DNA from 2 places in the Emcibacter nanhaiensis genome. Region 2 is predicted to be linked to the other one. Evidence: riboswitches for the same ligand, from Rfam matches in the RefSeq annotation. Region 2 holds a riboswitch; the other holds the start of a gene.
The links. Region 2 has a riboswitch for cobalamin ahead of FIV46_RS03720 (acyl-CoA thioesterase). Riboswitches for the same ligand answer to the same signal wherever they lie in the genome.
Positions count from the first base shown of each region.

Region 1: another riboswitch for cobalamin. It lies ahead of FIV46_RS07865 (TonB-dependent receptor plug domain-containing protein); the one in region 2 lies ahead of FIV46_RS03720 (acyl-CoA thioesterase).

Region 1 covers NZ_VFIY01000006.1:58,133-64,763, reverse strand. Annotated here, with positions in the region: gene FIV46_RS07880 (threonine-phosphate decarboxylase) at 1-244, opposite strand, end outside; gene cbiB (adenosylcobinamide-phosphate synthase CbiB) at 241-1,203, opposite strand; gene FIV46_RS07870 (ABC transporter substrate-binding protein) at 1,200-2,072, opposite strand; gene FIV46_RS07865 (TonB-dependent receptor plug domain-containing protein) at 2,075-3,925, opposite strand; cobalamin riboswitch at 4,065-4,263, opposite strand; gene FIV46_RS18340 (hypothetical protein) at 4,562-4,696, shown strand; gene FIV46_RS07860 (2Fe-2S iron-sulfur cluster-binding protein) at 5,233-6,237, opposite strand; gene FIV46_RS07855 (ferritin family protein) at 6,268-6,631, opposite strand, start outside.
Region 2 covers NZ_VFIY01000004.1:696,102-702,732, forward strand. Annotated here, with positions in the region: gene FIV46_RS03715 (MFS transporter) at 159-1,511, opposite strand; gene FIV46_RS03720 (acyl-CoA thioesterase) at 1,643-2,422, opposite strand; cobalamin riboswitch at 2,619-2,831, opposite strand; gene FIV46_RS03725 (valine--pyruvate transaminase) at 2,975-4,234, shown strand; gene FIV46_RS03730 (AMP-binding protein) at 4,249-6,135, opposite strand; gene FIV46_RS03735 (tyrosine-protein phosphatase) at 6,263-6,631, opposite strand, start outside.

The DNA.
Region 1 (6,631 bases), on a different contig from region 2:
GCGTGAGAATGATCTTCTCCGCCCCGACGCCGAGATAGTCAGCGCAGGCATCCCGGCAGAACACCATGTCAGCCTGACCAGGCAGACGCCGGACAGCCTGTTCAAGTTCCGCGGAGGATATTTTTTCCCGCCATGGCCAGGAATGGGGATTGATCCCGGTGGACAGGTCAATCCAGGGCTGTGGGGCGTCGGGATAGTGTTTTTGGACCTGCTGCAGGTCGCCGCCGTGAACTCTGTGATTCATAACAAGACTCCCACGCTCAAGACTACGCCGGCCATCACTCCAAAGGCGACCTTGGTTAGTTTCAGCGCCTCTTTGATATCCTGCCGAATGAGATCATACCGGCCAGTGCCCATATAGGCCCCGTCAACCTCTTCCTCACCATAACGTCTAGGTCCACCAAGCCGGAAAGACAAAATATTGCCCAAGGCTGCTTCGGGCCAGCCCGCATTGAGGGACAGATGCCCTGCCGCCTGCTCCATCGTCTTCACAAAAACCTCCAGGAGCCCGAAACGCCTTGTCAGCCTGCCCGCTACTATAAACAAAACCGCTGTCAGCCGCGCCGGCAGGAAATTCGCCAGGTCATCGAGCCGGGCCGCGGCCTTGCCAAAAGTTTCATACCGGGGTGATCGGTGCCCGATCATGCTGTCCGCTGTATTGATCGCCTTATAGCCCACAAGCCCGGGCAAACCGGCAACAAGAAACCAGAAAGCGGGCGCCATGACACCATCGGAGAAATTTTCCGCCAGGCTTTCCACCGCTGCCCGGTTCACCCCGGCTTCATCCAGTTGCGCCACATCCCGGCCGACAATCCGGGCAACCGTCTGTCTGCCGCTTTCGGTATCGGGACTGTCCGCCACCGCCAGCACATGGTCATACAGGCTGCGCGCCGCCAGCAATGTGCTGGCCAGAACTACTGTCACGATCCAGCCCCCCCAGACCGGCAGCAATGTAAAGGCGACAATCTCAACAGCCACGGCGAGTAGAATCCAGAACATCAGGTAAACCGTCAGAGAAAATAGTCCGCGAATGAAATTCTCCCTTTTCCCCGCCGTCTCCCAACGATTGAACTCACGCTCAAGAGCGGCCAGGGAACGCCCCATCAGAACCGCCGGATGGGGGATGCGCCGATACAGCCATTCGGGGTCGCCGGTCAAGGCATCCAGCGCCAAAATAAAGAAAAGCGCCTGCGCCGGGATCATTCGGACGCCTCCGCCGCGTCTTTTGTCCCCGTTTCCAGCTTTTGCAGTTCCTCAAGGATATAGTCAGCGGCCTCCGGCAGGAAAATGCCATTGCACGACAGATAACGGCCCGGTACATAAATGGTGGGTATATCAGACAGCATGCGCCTGACCATGCCATGTCTTGAGATACTCCAGCTGGAATTATGGTTGGACTGCATGTCAAAAAAACTGCCAATAATCAGGTCTGGCTTTCGACTGGTCAAAAGCTCCAGCGGAGTCTGCTGCCAGCCGGAATAACCGAATTCATCGGCCATGGTCCGGAAGCCCGCCAAATTGAGCAACTCATTGACATAAGTACCCTTGCCGGCGGTAAAACCGCTGGGAGTCAGGTAAAGGACAAGTTCCGATCGCCTGGGCAGGTTTTCCAGTCTGTCAAACCGGCGGTTAAGCTCCGCCACTTTCTCTGCCGCACGCATTTCCTGTCCCAAGGCCCTGCCAAACAGGCGAATGTTATTCAGCAGAGCCTCCCGGCTATAGCCGAAACCGGCGGACGCAATATAATAACCGTTGCTGGCCAGATAGTCCCGAAAGCCCGACCCTGCCCAGTAGCGGGCAACCACGTCGGGCTTAAGCGCCAGAATTTCCTCTAACGTGGAACGAAACTGCGGCAGCCCCTCAGCCTGTTCCCGGTAGAAACTGTGCACGTCTCTGGCTTCATTGGACAGGGCAAGGATCTGGTCCCGATCCGCCAGTGCCAGCACATACTGATCGGAACAATAATCCAGGGAAACGACGGTGGGCTTTTGGCCCTCCGCCGCGATAAGATTTTGTGACAACAGAAGCGCCGCCCCGAAACAGATCAGACATTTCAGGGCGACATGTCTCATGATCAGAACCCTGTCCGGACACCGAGGTAGAAGGAACGGTCCGGTGTGCCGTAACCGGATACCTGCTGATATTCCTCATCCAGCACATTGTCCACCCGGCCGAACAGCTCGATGCTGTCGGTCACCTGGTATTTGGCACGGAAGTCGACCCGGCTCCAGGCGTCAACGGGCGGTGCGTAGGGATCAGTCTCTTCGCTGTTATGGGTAATGCTGAGGGCCAGATACAGACCTTCCACGGCCTCCCATTCCAGCTGGCCGAAGATCATATGCTCCGGTACGCGGACCAGCTGTTCGCCGGTCTCGCCGTCGGTGGCGTCGGTCCAGGTGTAGTTGGCGCTGAGGCGCAGGGTATCGAGAACCTGGGCGTCGAGGCGCAGTTCCAGGCCTTGGGTTTCCACACGGGCGATGTTGTCATAGCCGGCCGTATAGGAGAAATCGATCATGTTATCGATGTCCTGGTGGAACCAGGTGGCAGCCACAAACAGCCGGTCCTCAAGCAGATTCTGTTCGATGCCGATTTCCCAGCCTTCGGATTCCTCCGGCTGCAGTCCAAGGTTCGGCTCGGACAACCCGCAGAAAGTGCAGATATAAGTGAGCTGGAACACGCTCGGCGCCTTGAAGCCTTCGCCCCAGTTGGCAAAGACCTTGGTGCCGCTGTCCGCCATGTAATAGGAAGCGGTGAGACGAGGCGTCGTGGTGTCGCCATAGCGGTTATGGTCATCATAACGCAATCCGGCGGTCAGTGTCAGGCCGCCCAGTCCTTGCCAGCTTACTTCACCGACCAGGCTGTCAATATTGAATTTTTCGTCTGTCACCGTTTCCGCCGCGGTTTCCTCGTGCTGGGCACCGAAAGACAGGGTCAGGGACGGGTCGATCTCATAAACGCCGAAATAATCGGCATTCCAGCGCGTCCCTTCGGCCAGATAGCTTTGAACACCATTAGAGAAATTTTCCCGGTCTGTTTCGGAGTAGTTGGCAGAGAAGGTATTGCGGAACTTGCCGTCGTCCAGGTCATAAAACCATTTGCCGCCGATCAGAAACTCCTCAGTATAACCGACTTCGTCGCCGTCGGCCGGTCCCCAGCTGTCATATTCATTGCGGCTTTTAGCGTAACGGGCAACAAGTTCTGTATCGAAGTCAGGGGCGATTTCCGCATTGACCTTGCCGCGCAGGGTATAGTTCCAGTATCCGTCGGCTTCGGTATTGCCGTCGTTTTCATCGGCCTTGGAGATGCCGTCGGAATCAATGCCGCTGATCCCCAGGCTGAATTTCAGCCTGTCACTGCCGCCCAATATCTGACCGGTGCCGCGCCATGTGTTATAAGAACCGCCTTCGGCGGTCAGGGAACCGCCAAAACCTTCTGCGCCTTCCCGGGTGATGATATTGATCACACCGCCGATAGCGTCAGAGCCATACAGGATGGACTGGGGACCTTTCAGAACCTCGATCCGCTCAATGCCATTGGCTTCCAGATTGGAAAAATCATAACTGCCGCCGGGGGTGGAGACATCATTGGCCTGAACGCCGTCAATCAGGATTACGGTCTGTTCACTGGAAGCACCGCGAATACGGATCGAGGACGAACCGCCAAATGACCCGTTGCCATTCAGCGATAACCCGGGCACGGACTGCAGGATATCCTGCACGAAATAATTCTGCCGGTTTTGGATATCCATTTCGCTCAGCACCTCTATGCTGCTGCCCACCCGGGACAAGGGTTTTTCATAACGGGTGGCGGTGACGACAATTTCCTCGGCAATGTCCGTGACATCCTCGGCCAGGGCCGCCGTTGACACAGCGGTACCGGCCAAAAGTGCGAAAGTTGAAATTCTGATACTTCTTTGGGATAACATATAAATACTCCTCCAGCGCCCCTCGGGGCATTTGTTTTCATTCTGCTGATTGGAGTATTTCTGAAGTCGAGAGACACTCCGCACAAGCAACGGGTGTCGCCTGCACGGATGACCGCTCTGATCCATTAACCCGATGGCCAGAAGGACGACCGGACGGCAGGTTTCCTGGCTTCCGGATCCTCACTTCCGCCCGACCTTCCCGGATATTTATCCAGTGGTCAAAAAACGGGGCTTTAGCTCGCCGGTTACAGTTGCGGGTACAGCCATGGTCTTGGGGATTTTTCCTCACCATGTTCCCTTTTACCCCCTCGCGGGGCACCGTCCACGTCGGGTTATACACAGGGTTTCTATATTGTGCAATGCAAGGAAGCAATTTTATTTGGTCATTATGGGTGCCAAGTGGTGCCGGCCCCGCCATGTCTTCACCAGAACCCTGCGCGCCTTCTCTGAACAGGTCCGAGGCGAAGGTTATGACAGTTTCGAGATCACTGTTTGAGCCGGGGCGGCGCGGAACAGAAGGTGGCCCACTGTATGAAAGATGCGGGAATGCCGTGATCGGCAGTGGAGGACCGTCAGGGATGGAAACTAATCAGTCTCCACAGATTACCAGGGGACGCGCCGCCGGCGTTTCCGGTGATGGATCATATCGGAAAAGTGCTCCGCTCCAGTTACGCCAACAGCGAACCGCACCATCCGCTCTATACCCTTCAGTTCTTCCCCGGATTCCTCACGAAGCAGGAAAACCGCAAATTGCGGCTCAGGACGATCTAGACATATCTTGGCAAAGGACGTTGTTGCGGCTGAGAGGCACCGGAAAGTGTCCGTCTTACAACATGTTAGCTGAAAAAGTGCGCAGCAACTGCGCACTTTCTATCCCACAAACCCTTTTCACACCAGATCGAAAAACATAAAGAGGGTCTAGTTCCCTGGTGCGCCACCGATGGCCTGCCAAATAATTCTAAAACAAAAACACCCACTTAATGATGAGGCGTTTAAGTGGGTTGCGGGGAAAGGATTTAGACAAAAATTGGAGCACCAAGATTGAAGCCTGTCCACGTGAAGTAAAAGGCTTCTGCCGCTACAATTTACCGAACGGCTGTAGAAGTTGAATTGTGAACAGTCCCCTTACATCCAGAATACAAGGTAAAATATAAATCCCAGCAAAAATAGAACCACTGCATAACAGCATTTATGCAAAAAAGGGGCCTGATATTTCATAACATCAAGCCCCAGGTTTCCAGCAGGATGAAAGGGATCGGGAGTTTCAAAATCACAAAACACCCTGTGGCGTAGGAATATAAGATCAATTAAAAAAACCGATCAAAATGAATGTGCTCCACATTTACTTTATGTTTTATGGCCAGCATCTGCAGGGTTGCCTGAAGCATTGGCGGAGGTCCGGCGATGTAATACTCATAATCCTGTAATTTATCGCCAAGCAACCCTTCTACCGATTCATGGATAAAGCCTACCGGCCCCACCCACATATTGTTGGGGTCCATTTCAGGCACAGAGATGGAGGAATGAAAAGTTATGCGATCCCCGAAACCCGGCAGCAAGCGCAGATAGTCATCACCGCATATATCCGCAGGCCCCCGCCCTCCAAAAAAGAACCTTATACGCCGCTCCTTGAAGGCTGGGTGATAGGCTGCCGCTGTGGCAATGGAGATAAGAGGAGCAAGGCCCGACCCGCCGGCAACGCAAACAATTTCCCGGTCGATATCCTCTCTGAAATAAGCCAGTCCATAGGGCCCGTCCAGGGTAATTTTCTGCCCGGGCCTTATATGATCAAACAAATATTCGCTGCCCTTTCCTTCCGGCACTCTTTTTATGAGAAAGCGCCATTCACCCTCTTCATTTGGCTGGCTACACATGGAATAGGCCCGAGGTCCGGGTACGCCAGGCAGATGCAAAAGCATATATTGCCCAGGCGCGAATCTTGCCTGCTCTGCTGTTTTAAAACTGAATTCACGCATATCATGGGTGACATCCCGTATTGACACGAGTTCGGCATCCCGAGCCAGTGGTTGAAACAATGGCAGACAGCTCTGGTCAAGACGAACCTTAATCCTGCAATCCGATACGGGCCGGGACTGACAGCCGAGCTTTAAGCCCTTCCGATGATCGCGCGGTGTCAGGGCGGGCGCCTCGGCCCACAATGAGCGGACTTCGCCCTCCAACACCTCGAACCGGCAACTACCGCACTGGCCGACATTGCATTCGTAAGGAAAGGCGATCCCTGCCCTCAGGGCTGCCCTAAGCAAAGTATCTTCCTCTCCGCACTCAAAAGAGGTACCGGAATTTTCAACCACTATTTTATACACTTGGCCTCTCTCCTTGACTTATGCTGAAAGACCCAGACCCGCCCGGAAGGACCAGCTGTCCCGCTTGGCGTCATCTGCAGCAGAGGGGCTGTCCGGCATCGCAGCACAAAAAGCGTCGATTGCAGCGTCTCCCAGAGGCACCCATTTCTCGACCCAGTCATCAAGGATATCCTGATTGGACTCTGTCTCCTGCATATACTGCACCAGACCGGTCGTCCATCGACGTGACCTTTCGCTGTCCACCAACTGGGCGTCAACCAGGAAACCCAGCAGGGTATCGTCAAACCTGCGCGCAGCATGTCCGAACTGGCGGAGGAAAGCTTCATCCACCGCAGGCTTCAGCACCAGATTCACAGCGACAAAGGTTTCCCCCCAGTCATAG
Region 2 (6,631 bases):
TTTCGCCATTCCCATTTCGGGACAGTTTTTCCACTATTCTGCAGAATAAATTCCATTTTATTTGGAAACACTCACGAAAATGTGAATTCACCGCAAAAAAAGCCTGTGAAAACTCACAGGCTTTTGTCACTTTTGAACTTATTTTGGAAAAAAATTATTCAGCCTGCCTCCCCCGTTCCGTTGCCGGGGGCAAGCCTTCCCAGGTAGCGAACTGACAGGAGGCAGACGAACAGCGGCAGGGTCATGGCGGCGAAGAACATCTCCGGGGTCCAGCCCATTTTGATCAGGTAGCCGGCAATGATCGGCCCGAGCATGGCGCCAAACCGGCCCATGCCGATACCCCAGCCGAGGCCGGTGTTGCGGACCCGGGCCTCATACATGACCACCGACATAGTGTAATGGCCGATGATGATCACCTGCAGGAAGAAACCGCACAGGAACAGGATGCCGAGCACCACCAGGATCGGACTGCCGATGGCGTAGCCGAACACGGTCATGAAGATGATAGCGCCGACCAGGAAAAACAGCAGCATCCGGTGCAGGCCGAGCCGCGGCGCCATCAGGCCCAGCAGCAGCATACCGAGTACGCCGCCCACATTGAAGATGGCGCCGGCGCCGATGCCTTCCCACAGGCTGCCGCCCTCGCTGACCACAATCTGCGGCAACCAGTTGATCATGAAATAATAGGTCACGAACACGCAGAAAAAACCGACCCACAGCATCAGGGTGGGAATGCGAACGGCCGGTTCCATCAGGGCCTTGAAACCCGCGGCGTGATCCTCATCCTCCGGCTTCAGGTCGGGCAGTCTGTCGATGGTTTCCTTGCCGAGGCGCGAAAGCACCCGGTTGACCTTGGCCAGTGCTTCCTTCGGCCGCTTGTGCAGCAGGAAGTCGATGGATTCCGGCAGCAGGAAAAATACCGGCAACATGGTAAGCACCGTGATCACGCCGCACACCTGGAACACGGCGCGCCAGCCATAGTCCGGGATAATCAGGCCGGCCAGGAAGCCGCCGATAAAGGAGCCGACCGGATAGCCCATGCCGACGATGCTGATGCTGAGCGCCCGGCGCTTGTCGGAACTATATTCCGCCGCCATGGTGCTGCTGCTGGCCAGCACGATACCGATGCCGAGGCCGGTGACAAACCGGGCGGCGATCATCTCATAGGGTGAGCCGGACAGGCTGGTCCAGAACAGGCCGACGGCAATGATCACCAGCGCAATGAGCAGCGATTTCTGCCGGCCGATCATATCGGCGAAGGGCGCCAGGAACAGGGCGCCGAGGGTCATGCCGGCCAGGCTGGCGGAAAAGACATAGCCCATGACGTCGGGCTCCACCTGCCAGTAGGCGGTGATGGCGGGCGCCGTATAGGCCAGGGCCAGAAGGTCAAGGCCGTCGAGGAAATTGAGGAAAAAGCAGATGGCCACAGCCATCACCTGGAACGGGGTCATATCCCCTTTGTTAATCACATCCCTTAGCGCGCTGTTACTCTCGGTTACCGGTGTACTCATCTGTCCTTGTCCCTTTATCTGTGCAACCCTTTGTTTTATGGAAAAGCACCCTAGCCCAATTTAAAAAATTTTCCCAGAAAATATTCCCGGCCGGTTGAGCGGCGCCGGATTTCCGGCGCCGTCTGTTCCAGTTAGTCTCCGTTATCCTCCCCCCGGTGCGGTGAACTTAAGGCCACCATGGTGAAAGTCCCGCTGCCGCAGAGCCTGCGCTCATCGGCATGAAGGTTTTCCGCCCACAGTTCCACCACCACCCGGATCGAACGCTCACCGGTGCCGATGATACGGGGCACGGTGATCATCACCTCCCCGTTCTGGATCTGGCTGGTGAAATCCACCCGGTGGGTGCCGGCCAGGACCACGGTCCTGCGGCAATGACGGGAGGCGGCGATAAAGGCCGCCTTGCCCATGGCCGCCAGCGCATTGCCGCCGTAAAGGCTGCCGTAATGGCTGGTCTTTTCCGGAAAAACAATTTCCGCCAGCGCCGTTGTCTGCCCCGGGACAGGAGCGGCCGGCTCGGCCATGGGCGGCAGAACGCCACCAATCCGGGCCAGGTGCGGACCGACCGCCACCATGTTGAAGATGCCGCGACTGCAGTGGCGACGCTCGCCGCTCAGCGGCCCTTCGGCGACCATATCCACCTCCACCGACAGGGACCGCCGCCCGACCCGGACGATTTTCCCCACCAGTTCGACAATGTCGCCGACATTCACCGGCGCTTCGAAATCAATATGCTCGCAGGAGGCAGTGACGAAATCCACCCGGCCGTGACGCGCCGCGGCGATGAAGGCGACCTTGTCCATTTGGGCCAGGCCGATTCCGCCAAACAGGGTCCCATGATGGTTGGCGTCACCGGGAAATACCACATCCGCCATGCGGGTCGGATTGACAAGTGCAGGATGGTTCGGGGTCATGACCGCGCCTCCCTGCTTCGATAAAAACGCAGCCGCACGGGGCCGCCACTCAGGATCAATTTCAGGTTATTTAATTCAGGCATTGGACTTATTCCCTTGTTAACAGGGGGCAAAGGCCTGGAAGAAACATGCAGAACGGCCGTCCCGGAACCGGGACGGAACAAATGCAGCTCTCCACCGGGGCACCCCGCCCGAGGACGATTACAAGGTCGCGGCAGGTCTCCTGGCTCGCAGGTCGGCACCGTGATCCTGCCTTCCCGAAACCGGATGGTTCCAGTGGCATTGATGAATAACGGCTCGCTGCTTACAGTTGCGGGGGCAGCTCCGGCATTGTCCCATGAACGCACCGGATTCCCTCTTAGCTCCTTCCCCGTTCAGGGGAGAAGAACCAACGACGGGGAGAAGATGACGTCTAAAGAGATCAGTGTCAATTTTTATATTGCAGTTGCGAAACAGCTTATGAAAGCCATTCCCGGCTTTTTCGGCATGGCCTTGCCAGATAATTTGCGCTATACCGCTTTCAGCCACCAAACAGATTACAAGGTCGTAACAGTGAAACTTTCCGCCTTTGGTCAAAAATTCGCCGGCCAGTCCGGTATCGTCAGCCTGATGGAAGATCTGGGCACCGCGCTTAGCGACAACCCGGATATCCTGTTTATGGGCGGCGGCAATCCCGCCCGCATCAAGCCTGTGGAGGATATTTTCCGCCAGCGGCTGCAGGCCATCCTCGACGATCCGGACAAATGCCACGGCCTCTTGGGCACCTACCAGGCGCACCAAGGCGACAAGGCCTTCATGGAACAGGTCGCCGACTTCCTCAATCGCCAGTTCGGCTGGAACCTCAGCTGGCGCAATATTGCCGTATCCAACGGCAGTCAGCCGGCCTTCTTCGTGCTCTACAACATGTTTGCCGGGCAAATGGCCGACGGCAGCCAGCGCACCATTCACCTGCCGCTGGCCCCGGAATATCTCGGCTATGCCGACGCCGGCCTGAGCGACGACTTTTATACCGCCACCCGGCCGACCATTGAATATCTCGACGACAACCTGTTCAAATATCATGTGGATTTTTCCAAGCTCAAGCTGGGTGACAGCACTGGCGCCTTGTGTGTGTCGCGCCCCACCAATCCGACCGGCAATGTGCTGACCGATGACGAGGTGGAGCATCTGGATGCCATGGCCAAGGCAGCCGATATTCCTTTGATTATCGACGGCGCCTACGGCCTGCCCTTCCCCGGCATCATCTTCACCGACGCCAGGCCCCTGTGGAACGACAATATCGTCCTCATGCTGAGCCTGTCCAAGCTTGGCCTGCCCGGAGCGCGGACCGGCATCATTGTCGCGCGGGAGGAAATCATCAACGCCTTCGCCAACGCCACCACCATTGTCAATCTCAGCTGCGGCACCCTGGGCCCGGCGCTGATGAAGGGTTTCTTCGAGGGGGACGAGTTCCTGGATATGTGCCGGACCCATATCACCCCCTTCTACCGGGACCGCGCCATGGCTGCGACACAATGGTGCCGGGAGGATATGCAGGGCCTGCCGTTCCATATCCACAAGCCGGAAGGGGCCATTTTCCTATGGCTGTGGTTCGAGGGTCTGCCCATCACCAGCCAGGAGCTATACGAACGGCTCAAAACGCGCGGCGTGCTGATCATCCCGGGACAGAATTTCTTTGTCGGCCTCAGGGACGACTGGCGGCACAAGCATGAATGCATCCGCATGTCCTATGCCCAGGACGAGAAAACCGTGCGCGAAGGCATCCGCATCATCGCCGAGGAAGTGCGCTCACTCTACGAAACCGAGGCCTAGGATACCCAAAGCATTTACTGCGGGTATCCTTCGGCGCCAAGCGCCTGTTCGATTTCATCGAGAATGGTGTGATCATCAATGGTGGCGGGCGGCGTAAACTCCTCGCCGTTGGCCATGGACCGCATGGTGCCCCTGAGGATCTTGCCGGAGCGGGTCTTGGGCAGGCGCTTGACCGCAATCACATGCTTCAGGGCCGCCACCGGGCCGATCTCGTGGCGCACGCTGGCGATCAGTTCCTTTTCGATCGTCTCGGCCTCGCCCTCGGCATCGGCGAACAGCACGACGAAGGCCACCGGCAGGGCGCCCTTGATTGCGTCATTGACCCCGATCACCGCGCATTCCGCCACCTGGGCGTGATTGCTGATCACTTCCTCCATCGCCCCGGTCGAGAGCCGGTGACCGGCCACATTGATCAGGTCGTCAGTCCGGCTCATGATCGAGATATAGCCCTCGTCGTCAATAAAGCCCGCATCGCCGGTGCTGTAATAGCCCGGATGCTGGGTCAGGTAGGATTTCCTGAACCCTTCCTCATTGTGCCACAGCGTCGGCAGGCAACCCGGCGGCAGCGGCAGCCTGATCGCCAGGTCGCCGATCTCGCCTGGTTTCAGTTCCTCATGCCATTTGTTCAACACATGGAAGTCATAGCCCGGCACCGCCAGGCCCGCACTGCCCGGCTTGACAGGCTTCAGCCCCGCCCCGGCGAAGTTACCGATCGCCGGCCAGCCGGTCTCGGTCTGCCACCAGTGGTCGATCACCGGCACGTCGAGCAGCTTGTGCGCCCAGATCAGGCTGTCCGGGTCGGCCCGTTCCCCAGCCAGGAACAGATGGGTCAGCGACGAGACGTCATATTTTTCCTTGTACGACCCCGCCGGATCTTCCTTCTTGATGGCGCGAAGCGCGGTCGGGGCGGTGAACAACACCTTGACCTTATGGTCCTCGATCACCCGCCAGAAGGCCCCCGGATCCGGGGTGCCGATCGGTTTGCCCTCATAAAGGATGGTAGTGCAGCCCACCAGCAGCGGGGCATAGACGATATAGCTGTGGCCCACGACCCAGCCGATATCGGAGGCCGCCCAATAGGTCTCGCCTGCCTGCATGCCGTAGATCTGTTCCATGCTCCAGGAAAGAGCCGTGAGGTAGCCGCCCACATCCCGCACCACACCCTTGGGCACCCCGGTGGTGCCGGAGGTATAGAGGACATAGAGCGGATCAGTGGCATTGGTGACCACACAATCAGCCGGCTCTGCACCCTCTGTAAACTGCCGCCAGTCGGCGTCGCCCTCTTTCAGCTCAGCTTCATGTTCCGGGCGCTGCAGGATCACGCATTGTTCCGGCTTGTGGGCGGAAAGTTGCAGCGCTTCCTCCAGCAGCGGCTTGTAAGCCACCACCCGCCCCGGCTCGAGCCCGCAGGAGGCGGACAGCACCAGCTTTGGTGTGGCATCGTCAATCCGCTTGGCCAGTTCGCGCGCCGCAAAGCCGCCGAACACTACTGAATGGACCGCGCCGATGCGGCAACAGGCCAGCATGGCGAACACCGCTTCCGGCACCATGGGCATGTAGATCACGACCCGGTCACCCTTCTCCACCCCGGCGCGCCGGAATGCGCCGGCCAGGCGCGACACCTCCTCCAGCAGGTCGTCATAGCTGTAGCTTCTGACCCCGCCGGTCATCGGGCTGTCATAGACCAGTGCCGCCTGGTCGCCGCGCCCCGCCTTCACATGACGGTCGATCAGGTTATGGCAGGCGCTTAAGGTACCATCGGCAAACCAGCGATAGATATCGTCATTTTGCTGCAGGATGCGGGTCGGAAATGTGTCCCAGGCGAGCTGTTCCGCCGCCTCTTTCCAGAAATCTTCCGGCGAGGCGCGCCAGCTTGAGATCAGTTGTTCGTAGTTTGACATGGTCCAAAGTCTCCTGAATAAACACATAGGCCCTGAAAGTAACAAGGGGAATCGGGCTCTCTTTTGTAACGGGATTCTACGCCATGAAAGTGAAAACGCATATTAGACATGGGGCTAATGAATAATGCTATTCCAGCAGGAGCCGGGCAAGGGCGTCACGCTTTGCATCATCTATCCCTGCGCCGGCAAAATAGGCCTCCAGCGATCCCGACAGTTCATCAATGGCTTCGAAGGCGGCCGCCAGATAGTCCGGCTCAACGCCAATGATTGGCATCAGCACTTCGTCCGCCGGCTCAAAACCGAGCCGGCGCTGGAAGCCGCCGCGGATAATATCGAGATTGGCGGGATTTTGGCCGAAACGGGCGGACTGCATATAGTCGTGCATAATGTCCGCCTCTTGCGCATTGATCATCCTCAGCAGCAAAGCGACCAGAACCCCGGTCCGGTCCTTGCCCGCAGCACAATGAATAAGCGCCGGCAGAGTGCCGCCGACCAG